Regions from separate parts of the Streptomyces sp. NBC_00104 genome, predicted to be linked through region 1. Evidence: predicted binding sites of a transcription regulator. Region 1 holds the regulator's gene; each other region holds the start of a gene.

The links. Region 1 encodes HrcA, which represses chaperone genes, less so after heat shock. Its sites were predicted from a motif close to TTNGCACTCNGNNNNNCNGAGTGCNAA; they were not measured.
Region 2: the regulator HrcA is predicted to act here: its motif matches at 1,459-1,485, upstream of groES (co-chaperone GroES).
Region 3: the regulator HrcA is predicted to act here: its motif matches at 1,465-1,491, upstream of groL (chaperonin GroEL).

Annotation. Positions count from the first base shown of each region.
Region 1 covers NZ_CP108215.1:3,811,584-3,815,716, reverse strand. The annotation lists gene OG272_RS16800 (DUF3097 domain-containing protein) at 1-759, opposite strand, end outside; gene OG272_RS16795 (MBL fold metallo-hydrolase) at 802-1,557, opposite strand; gene hrcA (heat-inducible transcriptional repressor HrcA) at 1,882-2,898, shown strand; gene dnaJ (molecular chaperone DnaJ) at 2,899-4,035, shown strand.
Region 2 covers NZ_CP108215.1:6,892,817-6,896,949, forward strand. The annotation lists gene OG272_RS30430 (polysaccharide deacetylase family protein) at 1-347, shown strand, start outside; gene OG272_RS30435 (polysaccharide deacetylase family protein) at 458-1,324, shown strand; gene groES (co-chaperone GroES) at 1,632-1,940, shown strand; gene groL (chaperonin GroEL) at 2,071-3,699, shown strand; gene OG272_RS30450 (ester cyclase) at 3,799-4,133, opposite strand, start outside.
Region 3 covers NZ_CP108215.1:5,263,135-5,267,267, reverse strand. The annotation lists gene thrC (threonine synthase) at 1-120, shown strand, start outside; gene OG272_RS23130 (ubiquitin-like small modifier protein 1) at 238-513, shown strand; gene OG272_RS23125 (cold-shock protein) at 997-1,203, shown strand; gene groL (chaperonin GroEL) at 1,653-3,275, shown strand; gene OG272_RS23115 (NADH:flavin oxidoreductase) at 3,578-4,133, shown strand, end outside.

The DNA of each region.
Region 1 (4,133 bases):
CAGCAGCGCCGGCTCCAAGTCCCTGTAGGAACCCACCCGCGCCAGAATCGCCTGCCACACCGCACCCGTGTTCTCCGGCCACCCCAGCGCCCGGCACACCCCCGCCTTCCAGTCCTGCCCGCGCGGCACGCGCGGCCACGCCTCGATGCCCACCGACGACGGCTTCACGGCCTCCCAGATGTCGATGTACGGGTGGCCCACGACCAGCGCGTGCTCGCTGGTCACCGCCTCGGCGATACGGGACTCCTTGCTGCCGGGGACCAGGTGGTCGACCAGGACACCCAACCTCGCATCAGGTCCCGGGGCGAAGTCCGCGACGATCGCGGGAAGGTCGTCCACGCCCTCCAGGTACTCCACCACCACCCCCTCGATACGCAGGTCGTCGCCCCAGACCCGCTCGACGAGTTCGGCGTCGTGGCGGCCCTCGACGTAGATGCGGCCGGCGCGGGCCACGCGGGCTCGGGCGCCGGGGACGGCGACCGAGCCGGATGCCGTACGACTCGGCCGTGCGGGCGCCGACGAGGGGCGTACCAGGGTCACCACCCGGCCCTCCAGCAGGAAGCCCCGGGGCTCCAGCGGGAACACGCGGTGTTTGCCGAAGCGGTCCTCCAGCGTCACCGTGCCCGCCTCGCAGCGGACGACCGCGCCGCAGAAGCCGGTGGTGGGCTCCTCGACGACCAGGCCGGGGTCGGCCGGGACCTCGGGGGCCGGCTTGGGCTTCTTCCAGGGAGGGGTCAGGTCGGGTGAGTACTGGCGCATTCGGATGACGATAGGAGAAGCCGCGCCCGGATGTCCCGGTGCTCAGCCCGACACGCCGAAGCGCCGTGCCAGCGCGTCGCGTTGGGCCCGGACGAACGCCGCGTCCACCACCGCCCCGTGGCCGGGGACGTAGAGCGCGTCCTCGCCGCCCAGGTCCAGCAGTCGGTCGAGAGCGGCAGGCCAGTGGGAGGGGATCGCGTCGGGGCCCGCCTGGGGCTCGCCGGACTCCTCGACCAGGTCACCGCAGAACACGACCTCAGGCGAGGCGGGCGAGGCCGCGGAACCCGGCGTGCCCCGGACCAGGACCGCCAGGTCGTGGCCCGTGTGGCCCGGGCCCACGTTCGCCAGGAGCACCTGGACGTCGCCGCCCAGGTCGAGCGTCCACTCGCCGGAGACGTGATGGCGGGGGCGTACGAGGAGGTCGGCGGCCTCGGTGGCGTCCGCCGGGGGGAGACCGTGGTGCACGGCGTCCGCGCGGAGGGCCTCGCCGTCACGGGACAGGACACCGTCGACGCCCACCGCGCCGAAGACCTCCACCCCGGCGAACGCGGCGGCCCCGAAGACATGGTCGAAGTGCGGGTGGGTGAGCGCGAGATGTGTCACACGGGCACCGCCGAGCAGCCGGCACGCCTCGGTGCGCAACCGCGCGCCCTCCCTGAGGCTCGAACCCGCGTCGACCATGAGGGCCGCCCCGTCCCCGGCCACCAGTCCGACCGTGCAGTCCCAGCCGGGAAGGCGGCACCGGCCGACCCGGGGCGTCAATCCCTGCCATCCGCACTCTTCCCAAGTCACCGTCATGCGCCGACGCTAGCTGTAGCTCCCCGCGGCCGGGTGAGGGAGGGCGTCGTAGCGGCCGGCGGGAAGGACGCGGGGCGGCCGAGGGGTGCCGTGGCCCCGACGTGCCGTCGGTCGACGGCGCCGTCGGCGTCGCGGTCGTCGCGTACCCGCCAGTAGGAAGTGGCCCGACATCGCCGGACAGGTCGGTACACGTCGGCACTCCATGGCTGGACCGGCCTTGCCGGGGGCGTACCCCACCGCCGTACACTGGGCGGGGAGTGTTGGCACTCGCCCGGGGTGAGTGCCAAGGGGGAGTCACAGGAGAGCGAGCTGGAGGTGTGCGCGATGCTCAGTGAACGCAGGCTTCAGGTGCTGCGCGCCATCGTCCAGGACTACGTGGGCACCGAGGAGCCGGTCGGCTCCAAGGCGCTCACGGAGCGGCACAACCTCGGTGTCTCCCCGGCGACCGTCCGCAACGACATGGCGGCGCTGGAGGACGAGGGCTTCATCGCCCAGCCCCACACCAGCGCGGGCCGCATCCCCACCGACAAGGGGTACCGGCTCTTCGTCGACAAGCTGGCCGGCGTCAAGCCCATGACCCCGCCCGAGCGGCGCGCCATCCAGAACTTCCTGGACGGCGCCGTCGATCTCGACGACGTGGTGGCCCGGACCGTGCGGCTGCTCGCGCAGCTCACCCGGCAGGTCGCCGTCGTGCAGTATCCGTCGCTCACGCGGTCGACGGTGCGGCATGTGGAGCTGCTGTCGCTGGCCCCCGCCCGGCTGATGCTCGTGCTGATCACGGACACGGGACGGGTGGAACAGCGGCTGGTCGACTGCCCGGCGCCGTTCGGAGAAACGTCACTCGCGGATCTGCGCGCCCGGCTCAACAGCAAGGTCGCGGGCCGCCGGTTCACCGACGTGCCGAGGCTGGTCGAGGACCTGCCCGAGGCGTTCGACGTCGAGGACCGGGGCACGGTCACGACGGTGCTCTCCACCCTGCTGGAGGCACTCGTCGAGGAGAGCGAGGAGCGGCTGATGATCGGCGGCACCGCCAATCTCACCCGCTTCGGACATGACTTCCCCCTCACCATCCGGCCCGTTCTGGAAGCCTTGGAGGAGCAGGTCGTCCTCCTCAAGTTGCTTGGCGAGGCCGGGGATTCGGGCATGACCGTACGCATCGGTCATGAAAACGCCTATGAGGGACTCAACTCCACGTCCGTCGTCTCCGTCGGTTACGGTTCGGGCGGCGAGGCAGTAGCGAAACTGGGCGTGGTCGGACCTACGCGCATGGATTATCCGGGAACGATGGGAGCGGTACGAGCGGTGGCACGGTACGTCGGACAGATCCTGGCGGAGTCTTAAGTGGCCACGGACTACTACGCCGTGCTCGGCGTGCGCCGCGACGCGTCTCAGGACGAGATCAAGAAGGCGTTCCGGAGGCTCGCGCGCGAGCTGCATCCGGACGTCAATCCCGATCCGAAGACCCAGGAGCGGTTCAAGGAGATCAACGCCGCCTACGAGGTGCTCTCGGACCCGCAGAAGAAGCAGGTCTACGACCTCGGCGGCGACCCGCTGTCCCAGGCGGGCGGTTCAGGCGCGGGCGGCTTCGGAGCCGGTGGCTTCGGGAACTTCTCGGACATCATGGACGCCTTCTTCGGTACGGCGTCCCAGCGGGGCCCGCGGTCGCGTACGCGCCGGGGGCAGGACGCGATGATCCGGCTGGAGATCGACCTCGACGAGGCGGCCTTCGGCACGACGAAGGACATCCAGGTCGACACCGCCATCGTCTGCGCGACGTGCAGCGGCGAGGGCGCGGCCCCGGGGACGACCGCCCAGACCTGTGACATGTGTCGCGGTCGTGGTGAGGTCTCACAGGTCACGCGGTCCTTCCTCGGTCAGGTCATGACCTCCCGGCCCTGCCCGCAGTGCCAGGGGTTCGGCACGATCGTCCCCAACCCGTGCCCCGAGTGCGCGGGCGACGGGCGGGTGCGGTCGCGGCGGACCCTCACGGTCAAGATTCCGGCCGGTGTCGACAACGGCACACGGATCCAGCTGGCCGGTGAGGGCGAGGTCGGTCCCGGTGGCGGTCCCGCCGGTGACCTCTACGTCGAGATCCACGAGCTGCCGCACGCGATGTTCCAGCGGCGAGGCGACGATCTGCACTGCACGGTGACGCTCCCGATGACGGCGGCGTCTCTCGGCACGAAGGTGCCGCTGGAGACGCTGGACGGTCTGGAGGAGGTCGACATCCGGCCCGGGACCCAGTCCGGGCAGTCGATCCCGCTGCACGGGCGGGGTGTCACCCATCTGCGGGGCGGCGGCCGTGGCGATCTGATCGTCCACGTCGAGGTCCAGACGCCGACGAAGCTCGACCCCGAGCAGGAGGGGCTGCTGCGGCAGCTCGCCGCGCTGCGCGGGGAGGAGCGGCCCACCGGGCAGTTCCAGCCCGGGCAGCAGGGGCTGTTCTCGCGGTTGAAGGACGCGTTCAACGGGCGCTGAGAGGTTGGCTGAGGGGTTGTTCGTCGGGTGCGGGGTGGGGCTTCTCGCGCCGTTCCCCGCGCCCCTGAAAGCCCAGGCCCCGCGGGCCTGAAGCGCGC
Region 2 (4,133 bases), 3.1 Mb from region 1:
ACGACGCCCAGCAGCGCGAGATCTGCGGCATGCAGGACGTGATCGAGCGGCGGTTCGGCACCCGGCCCACCCTCTTCCGGCCGCCGTACGGCAGCTACGACCAGGACACCCTCCGCGCGGCCAAGACCTGCGGCATCGAGGCCGTCCCCCTGTGGAACGAGGAGGTCTTCGCCGACCGCTGGGACTACCGCGAATGGGACCGCCGACTCCGCCCCGGCGACATCGTCCTCAGCCACTTCCGGGGCAAGGGCGACGGGAAGGGCACCATGCCCGACATGATCCGCCGCTTCCTGAACCTGGTCACCGCCGAGGGGTACGCGGTGGCGAGGCTGGAGGACTACCTGTGAGGGCCGGCGGGGGGCGCGGGACGCCGCAGGGCGTGCCCGGGGTGCGAGGCGCACAGGGGGCGCGTCACGGGGCGCGCGGTCCGGCGGTCCGTACGCCGGCGGCCCGCGCCCTGGCCGCCCTCTCCGCGCTCACCGCCCTCGCCGTCCTGCCCCTGGCCGGATGCGCCACCGGGCACCCCGATCCGGCCGACCGGGCGGCCCCCACGCCGTCATCGGCCTCGCGCTCGGCGCCGGCGTCACCCCCGACCTCGGCCGCCCCCCACTCCGGCGCACGCGCCCCCGACCGCCCGGCTTCACCCCCGTACCGCCGCTGGGGCCTCGCCGCACCCCTCGCCCCCGCGCCCGGGACCCCCGACCGGCCGCCCGCCCCCCGCGCGGCCGGTCCGGGGCTGCCGCCCGTCGTCGACCGCGTCCCGACCCGGGACAGGGTCGTCTTCCTCACGTACGACGACGGGGCCGAGAAGGACCCCCGGTTCGTCGACATGGTGCGTGAGCTGCGGCTGCCGGTGAGCATGTTCCTGACGGACAGCGTCGTGGGGCCGGGCTACGGCCACTTCGCGCGGCTGCGGACGGTCGGCGCGACCGTGCAGAACCACACGCTCGACCACACCGCCCTGCGCGGCCTGCCGTACGCCGGACAGCGCGCCGAGATCTGCGGCCAGCAGGACAAGCTGAAGCAGCGCTTCGGCGTCCGGCCGACCCTCTTCCGCCCGCCCTACGGCGTCTACGACACGACCACGCTCCGCGCCGCCGCCGACTGCGGCATCTCGGCGGTCGTCCTGTGGCGCGCGTCCATGCAGATCCACGACCTCCGCTACGCCGTCGGCGACCGCCTCCGTCCCGGCGACATCGTCCTGGCCTGCTTCCGGGGCCCGGACCAGCTGAAGGGCACCACGCTCACGCAGATGACGACCCGGCTGCTGCGCCGCGTCCAGGAGCAGGGCCTGACGGTCGGCCGCCTGGAGGACTACCTCTGAGGCCCGCCCCGGACGCGTCCGACACCCCGCCCGCACCCCACCCGACACCCCGCCCGCACCCCACCCGACGCCCCGCCACCCGCCGCGCGATGCCCCGCCACCCACCGCGGGATGCCCCGCCGCGACCCACTCGATTAGCAGTCCGCTTGACCGAGTGCTAATCGCGGTCATAGTCTCAGGTCTGGCACTCCCCACTGGAGAGTGCCAACTACGCGACGGGCAGGTCCGGCACCCGCGACGACGGATCCACCTGGTCGCCACCTCAGACAGTTAACCCCGTGAGATCTCCGAAGGGGGAGGTCGGATCGTGACGACCACCAGCTCCAAGGTTGCCATCAAGCCGCTCGAGGACCGCATCGTGGTCCAGCCGCTCGACGCCGAGCAGACCACCGCCTCTGGCCTGGTCATCCCGGACACGGCCAAGGAGAAGCCCCAGGAGGGCGTCGTCCTGGCCGTGGGCCCGGGCCGCTTCGAGAACGGCGAGCGCCTGCCGCTCGACGTCCAGACCGGCGACATCGTGCTGTACAGCAAGTACGGCGGCACCGAGGTGAAGTACAACGGCGAGGAGTACCTCGTCCTCTCGGCTCGCGACGTGCTCGCGATCATCGAGAAGTAATTCACCCGCTTCCTCACCGAAGCACCTTGCATGTGAGCTGCGCCCTTGGCCCCCCGCGACCACTAATCAGCCGGGCGTCGGGGGCGCAGTTCGTTTCACCCACGTTTTCCGAGAGGGCTGAACCGCTCCCATGGCGAAGATCCTGAAGTTCGACGAGGACGCCCGTCGCGCCCTCGAGCGCGGCGTCAACAAGCTTGCCGACACGGTCAAGGTGACGATCGGCCCCAAGGGCCGCAACGTCGTCATCGACAAGAAGTTCGGCGCCCCCACCATCACCAACGACGGTGTGACCATCGCCCGTGAGGTCGAGGTCGACGACCCGTACGAGAACCTCGGCGTCCAGCTGGTGAAGGAGGTGGCGACCAAGACCAACGACGTAGCGGGTGACGGTACGACCACCGCCACCGTGCTGGCCCAGGCGCTCGTCCGCGAGGGCCTGCGCAACGTCGCCGCGGGTGCCTCCCCGGCCGCCCTGAAGAAGGGCATCGACGCCGCGGTCAAGGCCGTGTCCGAGGAGCTCCTCGCGACCGCCCGCCCGATCGACGAGAAGTCCGACATCGCCGCCGTCGCCGGTCTGTCCGCCCAGGACACCCAGGTCGGCGAGCTCATCGCCGAGGCGATGGACAAGGTCGGCAAGGACGGTGTCATCACCGTCGAGGAGTCCAACACCTTCGGTCTGGAGCTGGACTTCACCGAGGGCATGGCCTTCGACAAGGGCTACCTGTCGCCGTACTTCGTGACGGACCAGGAGCGTATGGAGGCCGTCCTCGACGACCCGTACATCCTCATCCACCAGGGCAAGATCGCCTCCATCGCCGACCTGCTGCCGCTGCTGGAGAAGGTCATCCAGTCCAACGCCTCGCGGCCGCTGCTGATCATCGCCGAGGACGTCGAGGGCGAGGCCCTGTCGACCCTGGTCGTGAACAAGATCCGCGGCACCTTCAACGCGGTCGCCGTCAAGGCCCCCGGCTTCGGCGACCGTCGCAAGGCGATGCTGCAGGACATGGCGACGCTGACCGGCGCCGAGGTCATCTCCGAGGAGGTCGGCCTCAAGCTCGACCAGGTCGGCCTGGACGTGCTCGGCTCCGCCCGCCGCGTCACCGTGACCAAGGACGACACCACGCTCGTCGACGGCGCCGGTGACTCCGGTGCCGTCCAGGGCCGCGTCGCCCAGATCAAGGCCGAGATCGAGAACACGGACTCCGACTGGGACCGCGAGAAGCTCCAGGAGCGCCTCGCGAAGCTGGCCGGCGGCGTGTGCGTCATCAAGGTCGGCGCCGCCACCGAGGTGGAGCTGAAGGAGAAGAAGCACCGTCTGGAGGACGCCATCTCCGCGACCCGCGCCGCGGTCGAGGAGGGCATCGTCTCCGGTGGTGGCTCCGCGCTCGTCCACGCCGTGAAGGTCCTCGAGGGCAACCTCGGCAAGACCGGCGACGAGGCCACGGGTGTCGCGGTGGTCCGCAGGGCCGCCGTCGAGCCGCTGCGCTGGATCGCCGAGAACGCCGGCCTGGAGGGCTACGTCATCACCTCCAAGGTCGCCGAGCTCGACAAGGGCCAGGGCTTCAACGCCGCCACCGGCGAGTACGGCGACCTGGTCAAGCAGGGCGTCATCGACCCGGTCAAGGTCACCCGCTCCGCCCTGGAGAACGCCGCCTCCATCGCCTCCCTCCTCCTCACGACCGAGACCCTGGTCGTCGAGAAGAAGGAAGAGGAGCCGGCCGACGCGGGCCACGGCCACGGTCACGGCCACTCCCACTGACGTACGTACGCACGTCGGTCAGCCGTAGGCGAGGCCCGGCACCCCTGTACGAGGGGGCGCCGGGCCTTCCCGCGTCACCACCCGTCTCCCGGAGGCGGCCTACTTCTCCAGATCGTCGAGCGCGCCCAGCTGCCCCATCAGCCCGAGCCGGTCGTACTCCCACCACCCCTCGGTGATCTTCCCGTCGGGAGTACACCGGTGAATGAGCGTCCCCGTCATCCGGACCGTCCTGCCGCTGGCCGGAATCCCGAGGAAGTCCCCGTTGTGGGTCGCGTTCCAGGTCCACCGTGTGCACACCCGGTCACCCTGGGCGATCTGGTCCTCCACGGTGAACTCGAAGTCGAACCCGCCGCGCCACTCCTCGACGGTCCGCCTGAACGCGTCCATCCCGATGGCGTCCGGCTCGTCGGAGGGCACGTGGTCGTGGTAGCCCT
Region 3 (4,133 bases), 1.5 Mb from region 1:
ACGACCGTCGTCCTGAACACCGGTGACGGTCTCAAGACGCTGGACGCGGTGGCCGGGACCGGGCTGACGGCGACCATCCGGCCCAACCTGGATTCGTTCCGGGAAGCCGGTCTTGCGTAAGGCTTGGTAGTCACTCGTCTGCGGGTCCGTGGGGGCTGGTCGCGCCCACGCGGCGGTAGCCGCACGTCCAGTACAGCCCCGCGCCCCTGAAAAACACAGCTGACCGGAGGTCCCATCGTGAGCGTTTCCGTCCGTATCCCCACCATCCTTCGCACCTACACGGGCGGCAAGGCCGAGGTGACCGCCGAAGGGGCCACCCTCGCCGAGGTCATCGCCGATCTGGAGAAGAACCACAACGGGATCGCCGCCCGGGTTCTGGATGATCAGGGCAAGTTGCGGCGATTCGTGAATGTGTACGTGAATGACGACGATGTCCGGTTCGAGCAGGGGCTGGAGACGGCCACGCCGGACGGTGCGGGCGTGTCGATCATTCCCGCGGTCGCCGGTGGCTGACCCTCGGTCGCCGGTGGCTGACCCGCGATCGGTACCCGCCGGTAGTAACCGTCGGTAACATTGATTACCGAGCGTTCATCGAATTGCCCTCTCCGCCAGAGAAGCGGAGGGGGCAATTCTCTATGATTGAGCGCGGTACAGTTGGGGAACCCGGATCGATCGCCGTAGTGATTTCATGCCGGGCGCATATCTGATCGCGCCGCACGCCCTATATGAAGTAGCCAAAGTGTGCAGGCCTTTTGCGTATTTCGTTCCTTTTATGGGGCCCGACTTGCCCTGAATTCGGGCGAATTGTTCGTACATTCCCGACCGGTCGTGTCCAGAATTCTCGTCCGATTGACCTGTTGCAGAGGGCAGTTGGACAGATACATTCGGCCGCGGTCGACGCGTTCCGGCGCACACCCCCAACCGTTGGGGGGTGAGGTCTGACCCGGATCCGCGAAGTGTGGATCTGTGCAAGGGCCAGTAATAGGGGAGTTAGGCATGGCTCAGGGCACCGTCAAGTGGTTCAACGCGGAGAAGGGGTACGGCTTCATCGCGGTCGACGGTGGTGCGGATGTATTCGTCCACTACAGCGCGATCCAGATGGACGGTTACCGCACCCTGGAAGAGGGCCAGCGGGTCGAGTTCGAGATCTCGCAGGGTCAGAAGGGGCCGCAGGCGGACATGGTCCGACTCGCGGCCGGCTGAAGTACGCGCCGGGTTTAACGCAGCGACGTTCTTCGTTCTTCAAAGGAGGGCCCGCACCCTGTCCACGGGTGCGGGCCCTTCTGCGTGCCCGTGACCGGGGCGGTCCGGGCCGAGGCGCGGTCGAGGTGAGGGTCAGGCGGGGTCGAGGCGGGGTCGCGTACGGGGGCGCAGGGGCGCGTTCACCTGCGGATCACCGAGAGCCGCTTACGCCCGCCCGCCGCCCGACCACCACCCCTCGACGAGCCCGCTTCGCGGGCGCACCTTGCACTCGGGCATGCCGAGTGCTAATCATTGGCGTTAGCACTCTGAAGGTGAGAGTGACAACGAGGACCGGGTCGGTGAGGCCCGCAGGCCAAGTGGGGCAAGGAACCACGAGGCAGGCAGGCCGTCCGTCGCGGGCGCCAGCGCGGTCCGGAGCAATCCACCCCAGTCCGGGAGGACCACTTCACATGGCCAAGATCATCGCGTTCGACGAGGAGGCACGGCGCGGCCTCGAGCGCGGCATGAACCAGCTCGCGGACGCCGTCAAGGTGACGCTCGGCCCCAAGGGCCGCAACGTCGTCCTCGAGAAGAAGTGGGGCGCCCCCACGATCACCAACGATGGTGTTTCCATCGCCAAGGAGATCGAGCTCGAGGACCCGTACGAGAAGATCGGCGCCGAGCTGGTCAAGGAAGTCGCGAAGAAGACGGACGACGTAGCCGGTGACGGCACGACGACCGCGACCGTCCTGGCCCAGGCGCTGGTCCGCGAAGGCCTGCGCAACGTAGCCGCCGGCGCCAACCCGATGGCCCTCAAGCGCGGTATCGAGAAGGCCGTCGAGGCCGTCTCCGGTGCGCTGCTCGACCAGGCCAAGGAGGTCGAGACCAAGGAGCAGATCGCCTCCACGGCCTCCATCTCCGCCGCCGACACCCAGATCGGCGAGCTCATCGCCGAGGCGATGGACAAGGTCGGCAAGGAAGGCGTCATCACCGTCGAGGAGTCGCAGACCTTCGGTCTGGAGCTTGAGCTCACCGAGGGCATGCGCTTCGACAAGGGCTACATCTCGGCGTACTTCGCGACCGACATGGAGCGCATGGAGGCGGTGCTCGAGGACCCCTACATCCTCATCGCCAACTCCAAGGTCACCAACGTCAAGGACCTGCTCCCGCTCCTGGAGAAGGTCATGCAGTCGGGCAAGCCGCTGCTGATCATCGCCGAGGACGTCGAGGGCGAGGCCCTGTCGACCCTGGTCGTCAACAAGATCCGTGGCACCTTCAAGTCCGTCGCCGTCAAGGCCCCGGGCTTCGGTGACCGCCGCAAGGCCATGCTCGGCGACATCGCCATCCTCACGGGCGGCGAGGTCATCTCCGAGGAGGTCGGTCTCAAGCTGGAGAACGCGACCCTGGACCTCCTGGGCCGCGCCCGCAAGATCGTCATCACCAAGGACGAGACCACGATCGTCGACGGCGCCGGTGACACCGACCAGGTCGCCGGCCGGGTCAACCAGATCCGCGCCGAGATCGAGAACAGCGACTCGGACTACGACCGCGAGAAGCTCCAGGAGCGCCTGGCGAAGCTCGCGGGCGGCGTGGCCGTCATCAAGGCCGGTGCCGCGACCGAGGTCGAGCTCAAGGAGCGCAAGCACCGCATCGAGGACGCCGTTCGCAACGCGAAGGCGGCCGTCGAGGAGGGCATCGTCGCCGGTGGTGGCGTGGCCCTGCTGCAGGCCTCCTCGGTCTTCGAGAAGCTGGAGCTGGAGGGTGACGAGGCGACCGGCGCCAACGCCGTGAAGCTCGCCCTGGAGGCCCCGCTCAAGCAGATCGCCGTCAACGGTGGCCTCGAGGGTGGCGTCATCGTCGAGAAGGTGCGCAACCTGCCCGTCGGCCACGGCCTGAACGCCGCGACCGGTGAGTACGTCGACATGATCGCCGAAGGCATCATCGACCCGGCGAAGGTGACGCGCTCTGCCCTGCAGAACGCCGCCTCCATCGCCGCGCTCTTCCTCACCACCGAGGCCGTCATCGCCGACAAGCCGGAGAAGTCCGCCGCGCCCGCCGGCGGCGGTATGCCGGGCGGTGACATGGACTTCTGATCGACCCCGGTCGATCACCGTCCTTCAGTACCGAGGGCGGCACTCCCTGGACGCAGGGGGTGCCGCCCTCGGGCGTGTCCTGGGTCACGGCGGACGAGGGCGCGGCGGCGGAATTCCGTGGCGGGCGGGGCGGTTGTGCGGAGAGACGCTGTATGCGTGCGCATGTAGTGCATGCTCCATTCAATTCGATGCCCGCATCGCAGTACGTGTCGATGTTCCGTCGACGCCCTGTCGATGTCGACGTAGATGTCGACGCAGATGTCGATGTCGATGTCCCGACGACCTCTCCGAGGAGTCCCCACGTGACCACCGCCTCCACCTCCACCTCCACCTCCCGCGCCGCCGAGGTGCTGTCCCGGCCCGTCACGATCAACGGTCTGACCGTTCCGAACCGGATCGCCATGGCGCCCATGACGCGGGAGTTCTCGCCCGGTGGGGTACCGGGTGCGGACGTGGCCGCGTACTACGGGCGCCGGGCGGCCGCGGGGGTCGGTCTGATCGTGACCGAGGGGACCTACGTCGGGCACGAGACGGCCGGGCACCTGGACGGGGTGCCGAGGTTCGCGGGCGAGGAGCAGCTCGCCGGGTGGGCGAAGGTCGCGGAGGCCGTGCACGCCGGCGGCGGCACCATCGTGCCGCAGCTGTGGCACATCGGGACCGTCCGGCAGCAGGGCAGGCTCTTCCCCGAGGCCCCGGTCCTCGGCCCCTCCGGCCTGCGGTTCGACGGCACCGAGGCCGAGGGCGGCCGGGCCATGACGCAGGCCGACATCGACGAGGTCATCGCGGCCTTCGCCCAGTCCGCCGCCGAGGCCGAGCGCATCGGCATGGACGGCGTCGAGCTCCACGGCGCCCACGGCT